DNA from 3 places in the Priestia flexa genome. Region 1 is predicted to be linked to each of the others. Evidence: riboswitches for the same ligand, from Rfam matches in the RefSeq annotation. Region 1 holds a riboswitch; each other region holds the start of a gene.
What was found. Region 1 has a riboswitch for S-adenosylmethionine ahead of mtnW (2,3-diketo-5-methylthiopentyl-1-phosphate enolase). Riboswitches for the same ligand answer to the same signal wherever they lie in the genome.
Positions count from the first base shown of each region.

Region 1 (6,622 bases):
TAAGTGCTCATTCATCAGCTTAAATAAGTGTAGCTTGTTATATTGCGAGACCTCCTGGCCTTCACGATTAAAGACATACATTGTATTCGTAACGCCGCTTTTTGTTTTCTTAGCAACTGATCCAGCGATGATGTTCACGCTGTGTGTTTTGGCGAAAGCAGAGAAAAAGCTAGTCGCTTGCTTACCTTCTGAGTCCGCGATAGCGTCGAGGTTCTGTAAATCATAAGCCGTATCAAAAAGTTCTGGCAGTATAAGAATATCTGGAGATTCAAGCAGTGCTTCCTTCATTTTTTTTTCAGCATGCTCGTAATTTTTTTTAGGGTTTCCAAATGCAAGATCAAGTTGTAAACACGCTACTTTTAAGCTCATTAAACTTCACCATCCTGATTTATTTTATAAAAATGACTTTACAAGTTGACTATTACAATATATTATTTGTGACTAGAATTTCAAGAATTTTTTGAGAAGGTGTTCACATGAAGCAGTTTGAACAATCAGAACTATTGAAGAGTTTACCGAAACAATTTTTTGCATCCCTTGTTAGCAAAGTTGCAAAAGTAATAAAAGAAGGGCATGATGTGATTAATTTAGGGCAAGGAAACCCAGATCAGCCAACGCCCCCTCATATTGTCAAGGCACTTCAAGACGCGAGTGAAAATCCAAACTACCACAAGTACTCACCGTTTCGCGGACAAGCTTTTTTGAAAAAAGCGGCAGCAGCGTTTTACGAAAGAGAATACGGTGTCCAGCTAAATCCCGAAAAAGAAGTCGCTATTTTGTTTGGAGGCAAAGCTGGGTTAGTAGAAATTCCTCAGTGTTTACTTAATCCTGGAGATACAGTTTTAGTGCCCGACCCAGGTTACCCAGACTATTGGTCAGGAGTGGAGCTAGCACGAGCGAAAATGGAAGCTATGCCCTTGAAAAAAGAGAATGATTTTTTACCAGTTTACGAGGAAATAAGCGAAGAAGTGAAGCAAAAAGCTAAGCTCATGTTTTTAAACTACCCAAATAATCCGACCGGCGCAGTAGCTACGGCATTATTTTTCGAAAAAACGGTTGAATTTGCTCGCCAGTACGATACGTGCATTGTACATGACTTTGCGTACGGCGCAATTGGGTTTGACGGTCAAAAGCCCATTAGTTTTCTGCAAACTCCAGGTGCCAAAGAAGTGGGCATTGAAATTTATACGCTATCCAAAACGTATAATATGGCGGGGTGGCGCATCGGTTTTGCTGTTGGAAACGAAAGCGTTATTGAAGCGATTAATCTTTTACAAGATCACTTATTTGTAAGTGTATTTAGCGGAATACAGCAAGCAGCCGCGGTTGCTTTACTAGAGTCACAGAACTGCGTAGATGAACTAGTCGAACGCTATGAATCTCGTCGCCAGGTTCTCATTCATGGACTGCGTGAAATCGGATGGGACGTTGAAGCCCCACCAGGGTCGTTTTTTGCGTGGTTGCCGGTTCCAAAAAGCTATACATCAGAAGAATTTTCTGATTTGTTACTTGAAAAAGCACACGTCGTTGTTGCTCCTGGAATTGGGTTTGGTGAATACGGAGAAGGCTATGTGCGCGTAGGTTTATTAACCGATGAAGATCGACTGAAAGAAGCGGTTGATCGAATTGCTAAATTAAATTTATTCAAAAAATACGTTGACAATTCTTTTTGAGTTGGCTTAATATGTAAGAAGTTGTTGATTCATAAACACATATTTTTGATGAATACGATTAGCGTGAAAATCGATTATACAATATAAATAGCAATTTTCTTATTAAGAGTAGGTGGAGGGACTAGCCCTGTGAAGCCCGGCAACCGACTTAACGTTTTGTTAAGCACGGTGCTAAATCTTGCAGCAGTAGCTGAGAGATAAGAAGAGAGCAAAAAAGCCTCTTCTTTCTCACAAGAAGAGGCTTTTTTATTTCGTAACGATGGGAAATTTACAGCAAGGGAGTTTGAAGCAAATGAGTGAAATCGTTGCAAGTTATTTATTACATGATGAAAAAGGAAATTTTGAAAAAAAAGCAGAAGGCATTGCTCTAGGCTTAACGGTAGGTTCTTGGACAAATCTACCTCTGCTTGAGCAGGAGCAACTTAGAAAGCACAAAGGGCGCGTAGTTGACATTACACTACTTGAAGACTGCGATCGCGTCAACAATTATTTAGAGCAAACGACAAAGCAAGCGATTGTGAAAATTGGTTATCCGCTTTCTAATTATACAAATGATTTACCTGCTATTTTAGTTACTGTTTTCGGAAAACTATCATTAGACGGAAAAGTAAAATTATTAGATTTAGAGTTTTCACAAGAAGCATTAGCCGCTTTTCCTGGCCCACGCTTTGGAATTGAAGGGATTCGTGAGAAACTAAAAGTGTACGATCGTCCTCTTGTAATGAGTATTTTTAAAGGTGTAATTGGGCGTGATATGGATTATTTAACGGAGCAGCTTCGGGCACAAGCACTTGGAGGTGTCGATCTTGTAAAGGATGACGAAATCCTATTTGACAACGAACTGACACCGTTCGAAAAGCGTATTACAGAAGGGAAAAAAGTTCTTGATGAAGTATATAAAGAAACGGGTCATCGTACGCTATATGCCGTAAATTTAACGGGGCGTACATTTGATTTAAAAGAGAAAGCTAGAAAAGCAGCGGAGCTCGGAGCCGATGCTCTATTGTTTAACGTGTTTGCATATGGACTAGATGTGCTACAAGCTCTTCGTGAAGATGATGATATTAACTTACCAATCATGGCTCACCCAGCAGTAAGCGGTGCGTTAACACCATCTGAATTTCATGGATTCTCAAATTCTCTTTTACTAGGAAAATTACTTCGTGTTGTTGGAGCAGATTTTTCACTATTCCCATCACCGTACGGCAGCGTCGCGATGCCGCTTGAAGATACAGCTGGAATTACATACGAGGTAACAAGACCGCTACATACCTATAAGCAAACGTTCCCGGTTCCATCAGCAGGTATCCACCCAGGCATGGTTCCGCAGCTTATTTCCGATTTCGGTGTGGATAGCATTATTAACGCAGGCGGAGGCGTACACGGTCACCCAGATGGAGCAGTCGGTGGAGGAAAAGCATTCCGTGCAGCAGTTGATGCTACGCTTGCTGGACAGCCTTTAGAAGATACAAATGACGAAGCGCTACAAAAAGCACTTGAGCTATGGGGAGCAGTGAAGGTGAAAGGGTGATGAACGTGAAGATTTTCTGTGACTTTGACGGTACGATTACAAACAGCGATAACATCATTGCCATTATGAAAAAGTTTGCTCCAAGTGAGTGGGAAGCTATCAAAGATGATGTGTTGGCAGAGCGCGTATCGATTCAAGAAGGCGTTGGCAAAATGTTCTCTTTACTGCCAATCTCTTTAAAAGAAGAGATTGTATCATTTATTTTATCAAGTTCGGAGATTCGAACAGGATTCGAGCAGTTTGTGCATTACACAAAAGAAAAGGATATTCCGCTATATATTGTCAGTGGAGGAATTGACTTTTTTGTTGAACCAATGTTAGACGGCAAAATAGATAAAAAGAACCTTTACTGCAACGGCTCAGATTTTTTAGGGCAAACGATTAAAATTACGTGGCCTCATACATGCGATAGCCACTGTGAAAATGGCTGTGGCTGCTGTAAGCCGTCAATTATACGAAACCTGGTAGATGACAAAGATTTTATCATCGTAATTGGAGATTCCATTACGGATTTGCAGGCAGCAAAAATGGCTGATTGCGTATTGGCACGTGATTTCTTGCTTCAGAAATGCAAAGAGTTACATTTACCGCATCGGCCGTTTGAAACATTCCATGATGTCATTGAACATATTAACGAATTATCGGAGGTGGAAGTATGAGTATTTTAGCACAGCAGCGTTTACAAGAGATTGCGGATGTAAAAGAAGAACTTGCACAGCGAGATTGGTTTTTTGGAACTAGTGGTAACTTATCGATTAAAGTAAGTGAAGAGCCAACAACCTTCTTCGTATCAGCTAGTGGAAAAGATAAGCGAAAGCGTACAAGTGAAGATTTCTTACTTGTAGATAGCCATGGGAAAGCAGCGGAAGAAACACACTTGAAACCTTCCGCTGAGACGCTTTTACATGTTAAGGTTTATAGTCATACAAACGCTGGGTGCAGCCTGCATGTACATACAATTGATAACAACGTCATTTCTGAACTATATGGCGACGAAGGAAAGGTAACGTTTAAGGGGCAAGAGATTATTAAAGCACTCGGTATTTGGGAAGAAGATGCAGAGGTTACCGTTCCGATTATTCCGAATTATGCGGACATTCCGACGTTAGCTGAAGTCTTTGCTGAATATGTAACGGCGGATCAAGGGGCTGTTTTAATTCGTAACCACGGTATTACCGTATGGGGGGAAAATGCATTTGAAGCGAAAAAAGTGCTAGAAGCATACGAGTTTTTATTTAGTTATCACGTGAAAATTCTTTCACTAAAGAAATATAATCAACCAACACTTACTTAAGGGGGAGTTACATATGGCAAACATTCGTTTACATGCAACAGATGCACGCATTGAAAATCAAGAAGAGGTAGCAAGCTTTTTAGCTAATAATGAAGTCATTTATGAAAATTGGGATATTACAAAGCTACCTGAAAATCTGCGTGAAAAATTTAATTTAACAGACGAAGAAAAAGAAGAAATCTTAGCTTCATTTGATACAGAGATTAGGGATATTTCTGAGCGACGAAGTTATCAAGCACAAGATGTGATTTCGTTATCAGATACAACGCCTAACTTAGAAGAGTTATTAAAAAACTTTCAGCGTGAGCATCACCATACGGACGACGAAGTTCGTTTTATCGTCAGTGGACATGGTATTTTCGTCATTCAAGGAAAAGATGGTTCATTCTTTGATGTCGAGTTAGAGCCAGGTGACTTAATTTCTGTTCCAGAAAATGTGCGTCATTATTTTACACTAATGGAAGATCGCAAAGTAGTAGCCGTTCGTATTTTTGTTACAACAGAAGGCTGGGTGCCAATCTACGAATAAATTGAGATTGTAGACAAGGAAAAATAGCAGGATGTATGCGTGGTTAACGCAAGAAAATGCCGCTTCTGTTCTTGATGAAGCGGCATTTTCTTAAGCAATAAAAGCTTTAAGTCGGCGCTTGCTCTTCATTGCGCTAGGAATAATTCTTACTATTTTTATGAGAATAGTAATAGATGGAGGAAGAAGATGAAACATGTAAAAAAATGGTACAGTCCATTTATTTTATTGCTATTTGTCCTGTTCGTTACGGTTGGATGTACAAACGAACAGCCGGATATAAACGCGGCAAGTAAGCCACAAGTCAAAGAAGAACAAAAGACAGAGGCGAATTTCACAGCAAAAAACGTTAGTAAAGATACGAAAGTCGCTCTTATTGCCGAGTTTACGACGGGAACGCACGCAGCCCAGTATATTAGCGGTGCAACAGCGGCTGCCAAAGAACAAGGTATTCAGCTTACCGTGTCAGATGCCAATAACGATCAGTCAAAAATGGCAGCGTATTTAGATACGGCAATTAATCAAAATGTGGATGGTATTATCATTAAGCACGGTCGTTCTGAAACGTTGGAACCTGGCGTGAAGCGTGCCGTTGCAAAAGGTATACCCGTTGTTGCATTTGATGTTGAGCTAGATGTAGACGGCGTAACAACGATTGACCAAGATGACTATATGTTGGCGCTGCAAGGCTTAAAGCAAATGATGCAGGATATTAATGGCGAAGGAAAGATTGTGTACATTTTTGTTGGTGGTTTTGCGCCAATGGAAAAGCGAAACACCATTTATGAAGCAATGCTAGAACGTTATCCGGACGTAGAAGAAGTAGCGCGATTTGGAAACGCTACATCTAATACATCGCTAGATACCCAAACAAAAATGGCGGCTATCTTGAAAAAATATCCAAACAAAGGCGACATTACAGCCGTATGGGCACCTTGGGACGAATTCGCCAAAGGAGCTACGCGTGCAATTAAAGAAGCTGGCCGAGATGAAATTAAAGTTTACGGCGTCGATTTATCGGATGAAGATCTGCAGATGATGCAAGAAGAAAATAGTCCATGGAAAGCATCAGCAGCGGTAAATCCAGCAGCAATTGGCGAAAAGCAAGTGGAATTTGTTCTGCAAAGAATTGCTGGACAAGACATACCGAGATATTACTCGTTTAACCCAACGCTCATCACTCAGGATGATTTACCTGATGCGCCTATTAATATGGGCCAAGTGGGTGAGTTTGTAGAAGCTTGGAATCAAAAAGAGTAGAGGAGAAGGCAGATGACGATCGAACAATTAGAAATGAAGCATATCGCAAAGTCATTTGAATCATTTCAAGCGCTTCAAGATGTGAGCTTTACCGTGAAAAAAGGCGAAATCCATGCTTTACTGGGAGCAAACGGTGCAGGGAAAAGTACGCTGATGAAAATATTATCTGGAGCATACTCAGAATATACTGGGACCATTTACAAAAATGGTCATTCTGTTACGCTTGGTTCTCCAAAAGACGCAAAAAACTTAGGTATTGCAATTGTTCATCAAGAAGTCGATGTCGCGCTTGTACCATCACTAACGGTGGCAGAGAATATTGTGCTGGACCGCCAAAC
Region 1 covers NZ_CP090431.1:967,756-974,377, forward strand. The annotation lists gene LZP85_RS04885 (carbon-nitrogen family hydrolase) at 1-369, opposite strand, end outside; gene LZP85_RS04890 (pyridoxal phosphate-dependent aminotransferase) at 477-1,673, shown strand; SAM riboswitch class I at 1,770-1,877, shown strand; gene mtnW (2,3-diketo-5-methylthiopentyl-1-phosphate enolase) at 1,966-3,204, shown strand; gene LZP85_RS04900 (2-hydroxy-3-keto-5-methylthiopentenyl-1-phosphate phosphatase) at 3,204-3,863, shown strand; gene LZP85_RS04905 (methylthioribulose 1-phosphate dehydratase) at 3,860-4,498, shown strand; gene LZP85_RS04910 (1,2-dihydroxy-3-keto-5-methylthiopentene dioxygenase) at 4,512-5,027, shown strand; gene LZP85_RS04915 (sugar ABC transporter substrate-binding protein) at 5,214-6,284, shown strand; gene LZP85_RS04920 (sugar ABC transporter ATP-binding protein) at 6,297-6,622, shown strand, end outside.

Region 2 (6,622 bases), 1.6 Mb from region 1:
CTCGAGGGCCAGCATATCTCATTGCTGCTGGGAAAACAGCTAAGAATACGCGATTTTTTGGATAATAGTTTTTCAACAATACCTCATAGCTTTCCATACGAATATCCGCTGGAATATCATCAGATTTTGTTTCTCCTACAAGTGGATTTAGAAACAATCCATCAACAATTTCTAAAGCTGATTTTTGAATGTATTCATGAGCACGATGAACAGGATTACGAGTTTGAAAACCTACAACTTTCTTCCAGTTACGTTCTTTAAAAACCTCTCTTGTTTGTGCTGGATCTAAATAATATGTTTCAAATTTATCTTTTTGCGTACGATTTACAAGTACAATTGGACCTGCCACATATACATTTGGACGTTCAAATAATTTACGCACTCCCGGATGAGCTAGCTCTGCCGTACGGTAAACATGCTCTGCTTCTTTTTCCTTATTAGGCTTATACGTCTCAGATACTGTTAAAACACCGTAAACCACACCATCTTGAACAAGCTTAACTTGATCTCCTACTTGTAGCTCATGTGCTTTTTCTTCTGTAACAGGAAGAGTAATTGGAATACTCCATACTGTCCCGTCAGCTAACCTCATTCCTTCCACAACAGCTTCATAATCACGCTGTCCTAAGAAGCCTGTAATAGGGCTGTATCCACCAATTCCAATTAACTCTAAATCACTTAATGCAATATTATCTAATTCAATCTCTTTCGTAACACCTGTATAATCATAATCAGGTTGATATAAATTAACTAACTCTCCACCATGTGCTTGAATCGAACTCATTCTAAACTCCTCCTCAATGAATAACTAATATTTATCTTTAAGCAGTCATCTTTTGGTTTTCTTGTTTTTGTTTTGTTGTTTTAATTAAACTAAGAATGCCATAAGTTGCAATACAACCGCTTATCAATACCACAAACGCATAAAAATCTGTTTCAACCACTAATTTCACTAAACCGTAAGAGATAACGAGAGAAAAAACCGGCGATACAACCCATACCTTTAGCATCTGAACAATGACCTGTCTTTGATCAGATGTAAAACCAGATTTAGCTGCCCCTATTCCAATGATAGAAGATGTTGTAACCTGCGTTAAAGGGACAGGGAGTCCAAATACGGAAGCTGCGGTAACAAGCGACGCACCTGTTCCAGAAATAATACACCCTTCACCCACCGTGAAATCCGTGATTTTCTTCCCATTTGTCTCAATTACTCGATCTCCTAAAAGTAATGCACCAACCGCAACGGCTAACCCACCTGCTATAACGCCAGTTGATGTACTGATCATACCAGCTCCAACAAGCGGGCCTACGGCGTTTGCTACGTTGTTCATACCGGCTGAAAAAGCTTCAAAAAAACCGGTAGCTATTACTAAAACTGCAAGTGGCTTTTTCCACTTTTGCTGAGTAGGCGTTTTTTTCTTTTTTAATAACCACCCACATACAAAGGCAATTACAAACGAAATAATCGGTACAATAACCCAAAAGCTCATAACAATTAATAGCTTTTGTATATAAACAGATTGATAGGCAATCCCAACACCTACAACTGATCCTACTGTCACTTCACTAGTTGATAGTGGTATTCCAATTAAATTAGCAAAGAATAATGATAGAGTTGCAGAAGCTAAAATAATAATAACTAGCTCCACCGTTAGAATACTTTCTGGGATAATACCAGAACCAATGGTTTTAACAACTTCTCCTCCACCGATAACAGCACCTAGTAAAATACCTAGTGCACATATAGCTAATGCCACTTTGCGATGCTTAATGGCACCTGAACCGTAAGAGACTCCCATAGCAGCAGCTGCACCACTTGCGCCAATATTCATCGCAAAAAAGAGGGCGATTGCAAAAGCAATGTAAACAAGCATAAATTTTCAGCTCTTTCATTTAAGATTCATGTAAGCCACATTCCACTTTCTTAGTACCTGCCCATCTTCCAGATCGTAAATCTTCCATGTTATAGGCAGGTAGCGTACAGGGCTCACATCCAATGCTTGGATACCCTTGATCGTGAAGTTTGTTATACGGCAAGTTATGCTTATATACATATCGCCAAATTTCTTTCCAAGACCAATGAATTAATGGGCAAACTTTAATCTTTTTGAATTTCTCGTCCTTATTAAAAAACTCTGTTTTACTTCTTGATTCAGATTGTTCTCTTCTTAACCCTGAAATCCAAGCATCATACGGAGCAAGTGATTCTTTTAAAGGAATAATCTTGCGAATTTGACAGCATAGGTTAGGCTCAGTTTTCCAAAGTTCATCTCCATGCTTTTCAGCTTGCTCTTTTAGCGATAGGTTAGGCTTTTTCATTTGGATACGTAAATCTGGAAACCTCTCTTTAATTGCTTCAATGACTTCGTACGTCTCTTTAAAATGAACACCTGTGTCTAAAAAAACAATGTGAGCATCTTTTTTCACTTTTGAAATTAAATCAATTAATACAATTCCTTCAATTCCAAAGCTAGATGCGTAAATAAGAGAATCACCATAATGGTTATATGCCCACTCTAACGCCTTTAAAGCTCCCTTTGTTTCATCTTGCTCATCAAAAGTCGGAAATTGATTTGGCCAATTTTCATACGTATATACACTCATGATTTTCACTCCAATACTTTGTTATCCAATCAAAAAAGACGGTTTTACCCCCATAATGAAGGATAAAACCGCCTCTAGTTTGTCTAGTCAGCTATTTATTTAATTCTTACTTTTTCATTTTTCTCGAGTTGAACTACTTTCCCATCTTGAACCACAAGCGTGATTGAGCCAAACTTCATGTCGCTTAACATTTTTTCTACGCTTGCAAAAACAGAATTTAAGTCAGAGTTTTGTGCCATCACAGTCCCTCCTTATTTGTTAACAATATATTCAACAGGCTTCTGTTTTTTCATGGAAAATAAAAAGTCTTCCACATCTGAAAGACTGATTAGGCAACAAATTCACCTTATCTTTCAAAATGAAAATCATTTTGTTGGAGTTAGCACCTTGCACAACATGCAGGTTGCTGGGTTTCAAAGGGCCAGTTCCCTCCACCACTCTGGATAAGTATTTTTTAAAAATTTTAGCATATTTAGAATATTTGTCAACAGCAAAAATAATTTATCCGATAAGAAAACTATACTTTAAATTAACAGAAATATCTATTATTTTTTCATTATATGCGCAATTTTTTTGGGCGTCACTCTTAATTCACACCGTTATAGTATAGATTTATGTCTTTCGTACACATTAAAACATAATAATTATTTTAGATTGGAGCTATGTTCAATGATGGAAAGTCACTCTTTTCAATTAGATGATGTAATTAAACAAAGTTTACAAAATCATTTAAGTCAAATAGCAGCGGAAGCAACCAAAATTCAGCAACATCTAGAAAGCAGTGACCACTGTGTTTTATGTGATTTTGAAGACTTAAGAAAATTATTTCAAAGCGTACAGTCCACAGCTGCATCCTATTATTTAAGACATTACTTGTCTCCTTACACCCACGAATACGCAGCTCTTTCACTCGCGATACATAATTTATCTGAGAAACATCATGGAGCTTTAATGGTTATTGAGAGAAATGACTCAGTGGAGCACTTAATTCAAAAAGGAATTCCTATTCACGCTCCCGTTACGTCTACGCTCGTTGAAACAGTTTTTTATCCTGGAAATCCATTACATGATGGTGCCATTGTGATTAGAAACAATCAAATTATTTCGGCTGCTAATGTTTTACCACTGTCCACAAAAGTACTGCAAAAGAAGCTTGGAACACGCCACCGTGCAGCTCTTGGTATGTCTGAACAGTGCGACGCACTTATTTTAGTTGTATCAGAAGAAAGCGGTCGAATATCTTTTGCTTTAGACGGTAGCTTATATCCAATCCATTCCAGCAAAAACATCCTGTAAGCGACTACACCTGTCTGACATCATACCTTATAGTTATAAAAAAAGAGATTACACGATAAAAAAAACTTATTACAGGTTGCCTTTTATACGTCTAACGCGCTATAATCACTAATGTCAGAAAACCTTACACATTTTAAAAAAGCATCATTAAAATGACTCTTTTTATGAACAGCTAAGGTTAATCATTAATTAAGGGAGAGAACTTTTAGGATGGAAACCATATCGACTCTATTCAGCAGCTTTGTGGATGAAGCCAATAATTTTTTATGGACTTACATATTAATTGCGCTTCTTTTATTAGTTGGATTATATTTTACAATTCGTACAAAATTCGTTCAGTTTAGTCAGTTCAAAGAAATGGTTCGCTTGTTAGGTGAAGGCGCTAAAACAGACGGAAGCGATAAAAAAGGAATTACCTCCTTTCAGGCTTTTGCTATTAGTACAGCAGCTCGTGTAGGTACTGGGAACCTTGCTGGTGTTGCTTCTGCAATTGCTCTTGGGGGACCTGGAGCAGTGTTTTGGATGTGGGTTGTTGCTTTAGTTGGATCAGCATCAGCTTTTATTGAAAGCACCCTTGCTCAAGTATATAAAGTAAAAGACAAAGACGGTTTTCGTGGTGGTCCTGCTTACTACATGGAAAAAGGTTTAAACAAACGCTGGATGGGTGTTTTATTTTCCATCTTAATTACAATCTCATTCGGATTAGTATTTAACTCTGTACAAGCTAATACTATTTCACTTGCTTTTGAAGAAGCTTTTGGCGTTAATCGCTTAATTGTTGGTGTTGTTGTTACAGCCATTGTGGGTGTTCTCATTTTTGGTGGTATTAAACGAGTAGCCAAAGCATCAGAGTTAATTGTAGTAGTAATGGCAGTTGTATATATTGGACTAGCATTAGTTGTTTTAGCTATTAATATTACAGAAATTCCACATATGATCGCATTAATTATAAAAAGCGCTTTTGGATTTGAAGAAGCATTTGCCGGTGCCATCGGTGCTGCCATCATGAATGGTATCAAACGCGGATTATTCTCCAACGAAGCTGGTATGGGTAGTGCACCTAACGCAGCCGCAGCGGCATCTGTCAGTCACCCAGCTAAGCAAGGTTTCATTCAAGCTCTGGCTGTCTTTAACGATACGCTAATCATCTGTAGTTGTACTGCATTTATCGTGTTATTATCTGGTGCGTATGCAACGCCTGGACTTGAAGGAATTCAATTGACTCAAGTTGCGTTAAGTACACATATCGGTGGATGGGCTGTTCAATTCATTGCTATCATTTTATTTATGTTTGCATTTAGCTCATTAGTAGCTAACTATTATTATGGAGAAACAAACATTGAATTTTTAACATCAAACAAAATCTGGTTAAACCTTTATCGATTCGGGGTTATCTTAATGGTATTGTTTGGTTCAGTTGCAAGCTTAGGCGTTGTTTGGGGACTTGCAGACTTATTTATGGCCCTAATGGCAATTACAAACCTAATTGCAATTGTTTTACTAGGAAAAGTTGCAATTGCAGTCTTAAACGATTACTTGTCTCAGCGTAAAGCAGGAAAAGATCCTGTTTTCTACAAAGATTCTGTTAAAGGCTTAGAGAATTTAGATTTCTGGGAACGCTCTCGAGAAATTGATAAATAATAAAGGAGCAGCTATTATGCTGCTTTTTTATTTGACTGTATTTGACCGAAAATTTAAACTATTATACAGAAACTAATTCAGAAAAGGTGATAATTATGGCAATTCTAGGATTTGGGCACGTAGGTATTCAGGTAAAAAACATTCAAGAGTCAATAACATTTTATACAGAAATTGTTGGGTTAGAATTACTAGAAACGTTTCCACATACAGACCCGTCCTTGAAGCTAGCTTTCTTAGGAATAGACAACAATATCATTGTTGAATTAATTGAAGGATACAACCCTTCACTACCTTCAGAAGGGAAAGTTCATCACTTTGCGCTTACAGTAGACAATATCGAAGAAGAACGTTCACGTTTAAAGAATCTCAACGTTTCTTTTGTAGACGAAGAAATCGTAACGTTGCCTAACGGAGCAAAATATTTATTCTTTTATGGCCCTGACGGTGAATGGATTGAATATATGGAAGTAAAAACGAGATAAGTTCTTATACCTCTTTCATAAGTTGGTCATACTAATAACTAGACCCTTATGCTAGGAGGTTTTTTTATGGTCGATTGGCTTCTGTTTCGCTTTTTCCGACGCTCTGTCATAACGCGTTTACTATTTATTATTACGTTTTTAGTTATTTTATTTGGAACTATTATGCACATAGCTGAACCACAAACTTTTTTTACAATTTTTGATGGGATTTGGTGGGTAGTTATTACCATTTCAACAATTGGCTATGGAGATTTTGTGCCAGACACCGTTATAGGTAAGCTAATTGCTATGCTTTTAATTTTAATTGGCACAGGTTTTATTACTACTTACTTTGTTTCACTGGCTACAATTGCCGTGTCAAAAGAAAATGCCTATCTAGAAGGAAATTTAAAGTTTTTAGGCGAAGGTCACCTTATTATTATTGGTTGGAATGAAAGAGCCAGACTGGTTATTGAAGAATATAAAAAGGCTTTTCACGAAGAGGTTATTGTCTTAATTGACAGTAGCCTAAAGAAAAATCCAATGATTTGTGATCGATTACACTTCATTAAAGGCAGCGCTTCCGATTCTAATACGTTATCATTAGCGAACCTTTC
Region 2 covers NZ_CP090431.1:3,378,045-3,384,666, forward strand. The annotation lists gene sat (sulfate adenylyltransferase) at 1-784, opposite strand, end outside; gene LZP85_RS17400 (sulfate permease) at 822-1,877, opposite strand; gene LZP85_RS17405 (phosphoadenylyl-sulfate reductase) at 1,897-2,607, opposite strand; gene LZP85_RS17410 (YezD family protein) at 2,703-2,846, opposite strand; SAM riboswitch class I at 2,951-3,057, opposite strand; gene cdaS (sporulation-specific diadenylate cyclase CdaS) at 3,280-3,903, shown strand; gene LZP85_RS17420 (alanine/glycine:cation symporter family protein) at 4,114-5,544, shown strand; gene LZP85_RS17425 (VOC family protein) at 5,640-6,026, shown strand; gene LZP85_RS17430 (ion channel) at 6,093-6,622, shown strand, end outside.
Region 2: another riboswitch for S-adenosylmethionine. It lies ahead of LZP85_RS17410 (YezD family protein); the one in region 1 lies ahead of mtnW (2,3-diketo-5-methylthiopentyl-1-phosphate enolase).

Region 3 (6,622 bases), 290 kb from region 1:
TAATTCGTCACGGACAAACTGAATGGAATAAAAAGAGCCTTATTCAAGGGCAGCGCAATATAGGACTTGATGAGCAAGGTATGAAGCAAGCTCAGCAAGTTGCACAATTTTTGAAGAATGAAGGAATTGAAAAATTATATTCAAGCGATTTAACGCGAGCATACGATACGGCCGCAGCAATTGCAGCTGCATCGGGCATTAATGACATTGAAACATGCGAAAGGCTGAGAGAGCGCTCTTTTGGTCAGCTGGAAGGAAAGCCGGCTGCTTCATTAAGAGACTTAGTGCCCAATTATGATACGAACTGGGGAAGCGAAGCTTTATACAATATGGAATCACTAGAAGTCATTCAAGATCGACTCTTAAAACGACTAACAGAAATTATGAAAGAATCAAAAGGGAGAAAGGTAGTCGTTGTCAGCCACGGAGCCATCATCAATACCTTTATCCACTACGTAACAAACGGAGAGCACGGCACAGGAAAAACGGCCCTGCAAAACACGAGCATCACAACCTTTATCTATGAGGACCAAAAGTGGAAGCTTCAAACCTTAAACAACCACAGTCATCTTATTTAAAGAATCTTATGGCTATTTAGATGAATACTAAAAGAGGGTGGGACATAAGTAATTCAGCCAATGATAAACCTGAACGGTTGAGAGTTCAGGTTTTTTCGTTGATTGTGAAAACAATGTTGGAAACAGGGTGGAATGGAGCGTAGGGCACTCGACTCCTGCGGGAAAGAGAGAAAAACTGAGATCCCGCAGCGCAGCGAGGAAGCTCAGGTTCCTCCCCGCGGAAAGCGAGTGGCCGTAGCGCAATGTAATGAACTTGTACTTGGTTTATAAAAGTTTAATTTACTTTTTATGGTATTATGAATAAGAGGTTAGGTTTTAATTGTGAAAAAGGGAGAGGGAGTAATGATACAATCACTGATTTTTGATATGGATGGAACGTTGTTTCAAACGGATAAAATTTTAGAGATATCACTTGATGATACCTTTAATCATTTACGTTTACTAAATGAATGGGATGCTGAGACGCCTATTGATAAATATCGTAACATTATGGGGGTACCTTTGCCGAAAGTATGGGAAGCTTTATTACCTAATCATTCGAATGAAATAAGAATGCAAGCCGATGCTTATTTTTTGAATAGATTAATTGAGAATATCAAAAAGGGCAAAGGTGCTCTATATCCTAATGTAAAAGAGATTTTTAGTTATTTAAAAGAGAATGGTTGTTCCATTTACATAGCTAGTAATGGCTTAAAGGATTATTTAGAAGCCATTGTAAGTTATTATCGTTTGGATAATTGGATTACTGAAACATTTAGTATTGAACAAATAGAAACCTTAGACAAAAGTGATTTAGTTAAAAAAATTATAAAAAAATACGATATAAAACAAGCGGCAGTAGTCGGAGATCGTCTGTCCGATATCAACGCTGCCAAAAATAATCATTTGATTGCAGTAGGATGTAATTTCGATTTTGCACAAGAGCATGAACTAGCTCAGGCTGATATCGTAATAGATGATTTAATTGAACTGAAAACAATTGTACCTAAAATAAATAATAGCTTATTTATCTAATTATCCTAAAAAGTTAGGTTTTAAATGATGAAACAGATTGGCTGGTTTAAGTCTGGTAGTGTACCAAGCTTAAATCAGCCAATTTGTCTTTTACTCGCATATAATTAATAAAATGCTAGTGTTTTAGAATGCTTCGTGCGACAAATCTATGTGTAAAGAGTTAATGATAAGTGGCAATGATGCAAAGCAAAGAGTATTTTTAAATTGCATACAGAGTGTAACCTCATCAAAGGTTTTCCCTATAAAAAGCCCGTGATTGGAATGGAAGATGCGACACTCCAGCAGGACTAGCGAGTCAGTTGAGACCCCGCAGTTTACGAAGAGGCTCAACGCTCGCCCTGCGGAAAGGGAGCAATCTGAAATGGAAATCATGCTAAGTAAAGAATGGTTTCTAAATTACACTAAGCGGAGAGCCCATTCTTAATAACTAAATAAGAACTACTAGTCACCATAGAAATTTATATATATGCAATTGATTTTTATAAAAATACATAGTAGAATAAAACAGAAATATTATTCTATCAAAGCTTTATCAGAAGTTTTAAAAAGAAAAAAAGCATAAAAATAAAAATAATCTATTTTATATACAAACCCTGTAGAGTCGTAGTCTATGATGGAGTCATCATTCCTAAAACACTCATTTACATCGGCATGCACATCATTTATCATAAAGACATCAAATGTTTTTAGAATATTTTTAATAATTTGTTAGAAAACAGGAGGATTACTATGTCAAACGATTGGAATCATCTATTTAACAGAATGCCTGAACTTTTAGCACCTACTATGGCAAAAGATCATCCAAATCTACCCGTTATAAAAGAAGAAGGGTGCTACTACTATGGATTAGACGGCAAACAATACCTAGACTTTACATCTGGAATTGCAACAACGAATGTTGGACATCGTCATCCAAAAGTTGTGCAAGCTATTAAAGACGGAGCTGATCAGCTACTTCATGGGCCTTCTGGCGTTATTATGTACGAGTCTATCTTAAGATTAGCTGACGAACTAGGAAAAGTTACGCCTGGTAACCTGGACTGTTTCTTCTTTGGAAACAGCGGTACGGAAGCAATTGAAGGAGCCTTAAAACTTGCTCGTCACGTAACAAAACGACCTTACGTCGTGTCATTCTTAGGCTGTTTTCATGGACGCTCAATGGGAGCGCTAAGCGTCACAACTTCAAAAAGTAAATACCGTCAGTTTCAGCAGCCTTCTGGCTTAACCTATCAAATTCCATATGCAAACCCAAAAGAATGTCCAGAGAATGTTGATGTGGATGCTTATTTTGAAGACAAGCTTGAAAAAGACTTTAATACCCTGTTCAAACATCAAGTAACGCCAGAAGAAGTAGCAGCTGTTATTTTAGAGCCTGTTCTTGGTGAAGGTGGATATATCATTCCACCAAAAAGCTGGATGAAAAAGCTTCGTGAAATCTGTGACCGTCATGGCATTTTACTCATTTTTGATGAGGTGCAAACAGGTTTTGGACGTACTGGAGAATGGTTTGCTGCACAGACATTTGACGTCGTGCCAGATATTATGGCTATTGCAAAAGGCATCGCTTCAGGCATTCCGTTAAGTGCTACTGTGGCTTCACAAGAGCTTATGAAAAAATGGCCTCTTGGCACGCATAGCACTACGTTTGGCGGTAATCCAATTGGCTGTTCGGCTGCGCTTGCTACACTTGAAGTGCTTCAAGAAGAAAATCTTCTCGAAAATGCAAAAGAAATGGGTGCTTATGCGCTCAAACAATTGGAGCTGTTAAAAGAAAAGCATTCGCTAATTGGAGACATCCGTGGAGTGGGACTTATGATCGGAATTGAGATTGTACATCCTGAAACAGGTGAACCCAATGGGGATGCACTATTTGAAATTCTAGACTTAGCTCTTGAACAAGGCGTTCTCTTCTATTTCTGTGGCAATGCAAGCGAAGTGATTCGTATGGTTCCACCTTTATCCGTAACGAAAGAGCAGATTGATGAAGGTCTTGCTATGCTAGATCAGGCTATTCATTTATATGAGCAAAAAGTTGCTATTAATGTATAAAAAGAGTGCTTAAAGCACTCTTTTTTGTTGGTCTAGTTATGATAGCGGTATCATATTGTTAGAAAGAAAAATCTTTTCAGAAAAGTCATTGACATTCCTTTGCTCAGCGTGTAACATAAGATTTAAGTTATCAACAATATTCTACAATATTCGACAAACTTCTTATCCAGAGAGGTGGAGGGACTGGCCCTGTGAAACCTCGGCAACGGACATTTGAACCGTGCCAACTCCAACAAGCAGTGCTTGATAGATAAGAAGAGAGCTGGTTCTTACTTACGTGATCCCAACCTCTTCTTACAGTCATTAAGACACTGTAAGTGGAGGTTTTATTATTTTATAACTACATACTGTACGTTTTCTTATCTAGAGAGGTAGAGGGACCTGGCCCTATGACACCTCAGCAACAGGCTGATTGCACTGTGCTAATTCCAGCAAGCGCTTAGAAGCTTGAACGATAAGAAGCAGGTTCTTTAGATAAGGAAGCTTCTTCTATGAAGCTTCCTTTTTATTTTTAGTAAATGGGGTGTAAGAATGAATTTACAGATAGAAAAGCTTAAAGAAAGCGTTATTGAGTATATTAACCAACAAGCTCAAACTTACATAGATACAAGTCATGCAATCCACGACCATCCTGAAATCGGAAATGAAGAGAAATTTGCATCTTATCTCTTATGTAAGCTGCTAGAAGAAGCAGACTTTGCCGTGGAACGCGGGGTAGCTGGACATGATACAGCATTTTTAGCAAAAAAAGCATCCGCAAGAAAAGGACCGAGAATTGGATTTCTTGCGGAGTATGATGCGCTTCCAGGGCTTGGACATGCTTGTGGTCATAACATTATTGGAACAACTAGCGTAGGAGCAGCGATTGCGCTTAGCCAAGTGCTTGACGAAATAGGAGGAGAACTTGTTGTGTTGGGCACCCCAGCGGAAGAAGGTGGACCGAATGGAAGTGCAAAAGGAAGCTTTGTAAAAGCGGGCCTTGTGCAAGACTTAAATGCTTGCATGATGGTTCACCCTGGAAAAGAAACGTGTATTACAGGGACAACGCTAGCTGTAGATCCTATTGATTTTGAGTTTTATGGACAGGCATCTCACGCAGCATCAGCTCCTGAAGAAGGCATTAACGCGTTAGATGCGGTTATTCAGTTATTCAATGGAGTGAACGCACTTCGTCAACATGTAAAGGATGATGTGAAAATTCACGGCATTATTACAGACGGAGGAACGGCTCCCAATATTGTTCCCGACTATGCAAAAGCGCGCTTTTATATTCGCGCACAAACGCGTAAAGAGTGTGATCAAGTGACGGAGAGAGTACAGCAAATCGCAAAGGGAGCGGCTATGGCAACTGGTGCTAAACTTAACGCATATTTCATTCAAAATAAAGTAGATCATATTCAGCTAAACCGCGCTTTTGATCGAGTATTTGAAGAAGTATTTACAGAATTAGGCGAAGACGTAGATACGGCGCATAAGCCTGGAATTGGCTCATCTGATGCAGGAAATGTTAGTCAAGTGGTACCAACCATTCACCCTTATATCAAAATCGGTGCTGAAACGCTGGCTTGGCACACTGATGAATTTCGTGAAGCAGCTAAATCTCCAGAAGGTGACAAAGGGTTACTTCAAGGGACAAAAGGTCTTGCTCTCATTGGCTTACGTTTATTAACTGAAGAGGACACGCTTTGTGCTATAAAAGACGAATTTACGAAGAAGCAGGCAGAGCTAGACTAGAATACACCTTTTCTTTCGTTCTCATAAAAGCTCTCTTTCACTCGTATGATAAAAAGAACGTAAGTGAAAGGGGGACGCACTTATTATTATTGTGCAGGGTCGTGCATTAAATATGAATGCAGTACCATATAGCATGCTTGAAGCTAATAAAGCACAGATTTTGAGAAAAATGGCTCAGTATCAAACAATTTATCGGTATGACAATATTATGCAGTTAGATTTTGAGCTGACTACCCGCCTACGAATTGTAGAAGCATCGTATCTTTTGTATAGAAGTGGTGCGAGATTTGCAACTTTTAAAGAATCTGAATGTAACGAAACGTATTGGCTTCGAACCGAAAAAGGAGGATTTAAGCTAAAAGAGAACGTGTTGCCATCCGTCGCATTAAACGATATTTTCTTTAACGGTTCGCTCTATGCGTTTGAATGTGCGGTTGCGATTGTTATGGTTTTTTATAAAGGTGTGTTGGAGAGTATTGGAGAGAGGGATTTTAATCAATTATTTACGAATTTAGTATTATATAGCGGTAAATTTGATGAAGATTTAAATCTTCAAAATCATCATGGTTATGATTTTTTAGAGGGAGACTGCGCTTATTTCAAAAACCCTGATCACCATGAAGATACCCCTCAATGGCAAGGTGAAAATACGATTATCGTTGGTGACGACTTGTATTTTGGACACGGCGTAGGCGTTAAATCCGCTGAAGGAATTATTGAACGGCTAAATGAAAAGAGAAAAGAAAACGCAACAGAGTCTGCTTACTTAACGTCATACATTACGCGTGTTGGTTTCCGCTACCTTAGCCAATTTTATGTTCATCGTGATGTCCTCGTTGAAGTTGATTATGATAAGCTCCCTCTTGTTGTGAGTCAAATAGGCTCAAGCACATACATTGGTTAAGAAAAACCCTCGCTTTCACAAAGCGGGGGTTTCCTATGATAAAGAGTAGAAGTGAACCAATATAATCTGCCTTAGTTGCTATAGAAAGAAGCATACCCTGCTATAATAAACAAAAGAAGCAGCGCAATTGTGATACCGATGATCCACAGCGACAATTTCTTCATAAGGAATACCTCCTCCATTCATTTAAAGAGTAGAAGATGAACCACCTGATGAACCGCTGGCTGTACCATATACAGTTTGACGCTTTACACCAGCTGTTTTGAACCCAACCTTCCAATTCCAATCAATTTGTCCGTAAGCACGGTTAGAAGAGACCCATGTTTTGGAATTTTGTTTTGAA
Region 3 covers NZ_CP090431.1:674,550-681,171, forward strand. The annotation lists gene LZP85_RS03415 (histidine phosphatase family protein) at 1-578, shown strand, start outside; gene LZP85_RS03420 (HAD hydrolase-like protein) at 921-1,592, shown strand; gene LZP85_RS03425 (aspartate aminotransferase family protein) at 2,322-3,641, shown strand; SAM riboswitch class I at 3,801-3,898, shown strand; SAM riboswitch class I at 3,998-4,102, shown strand; gene LZP85_RS03430 (M20 family metallopeptidase) at 4,173-5,375, shown strand; gene LZP85_RS03435 (protein-glutamine gamma-glutamyltransferase) at 5,467-6,279, shown strand; gene LZP85_RS03440 (hypothetical protein) at 6,466-6,622, opposite strand, start outside.
Region 3: another riboswitch for S-adenosylmethionine. It lies ahead of LZP85_RS03430 (M20 family metallopeptidase); the one in region 1 lies ahead of mtnW (2,3-diketo-5-methylthiopentyl-1-phosphate enolase).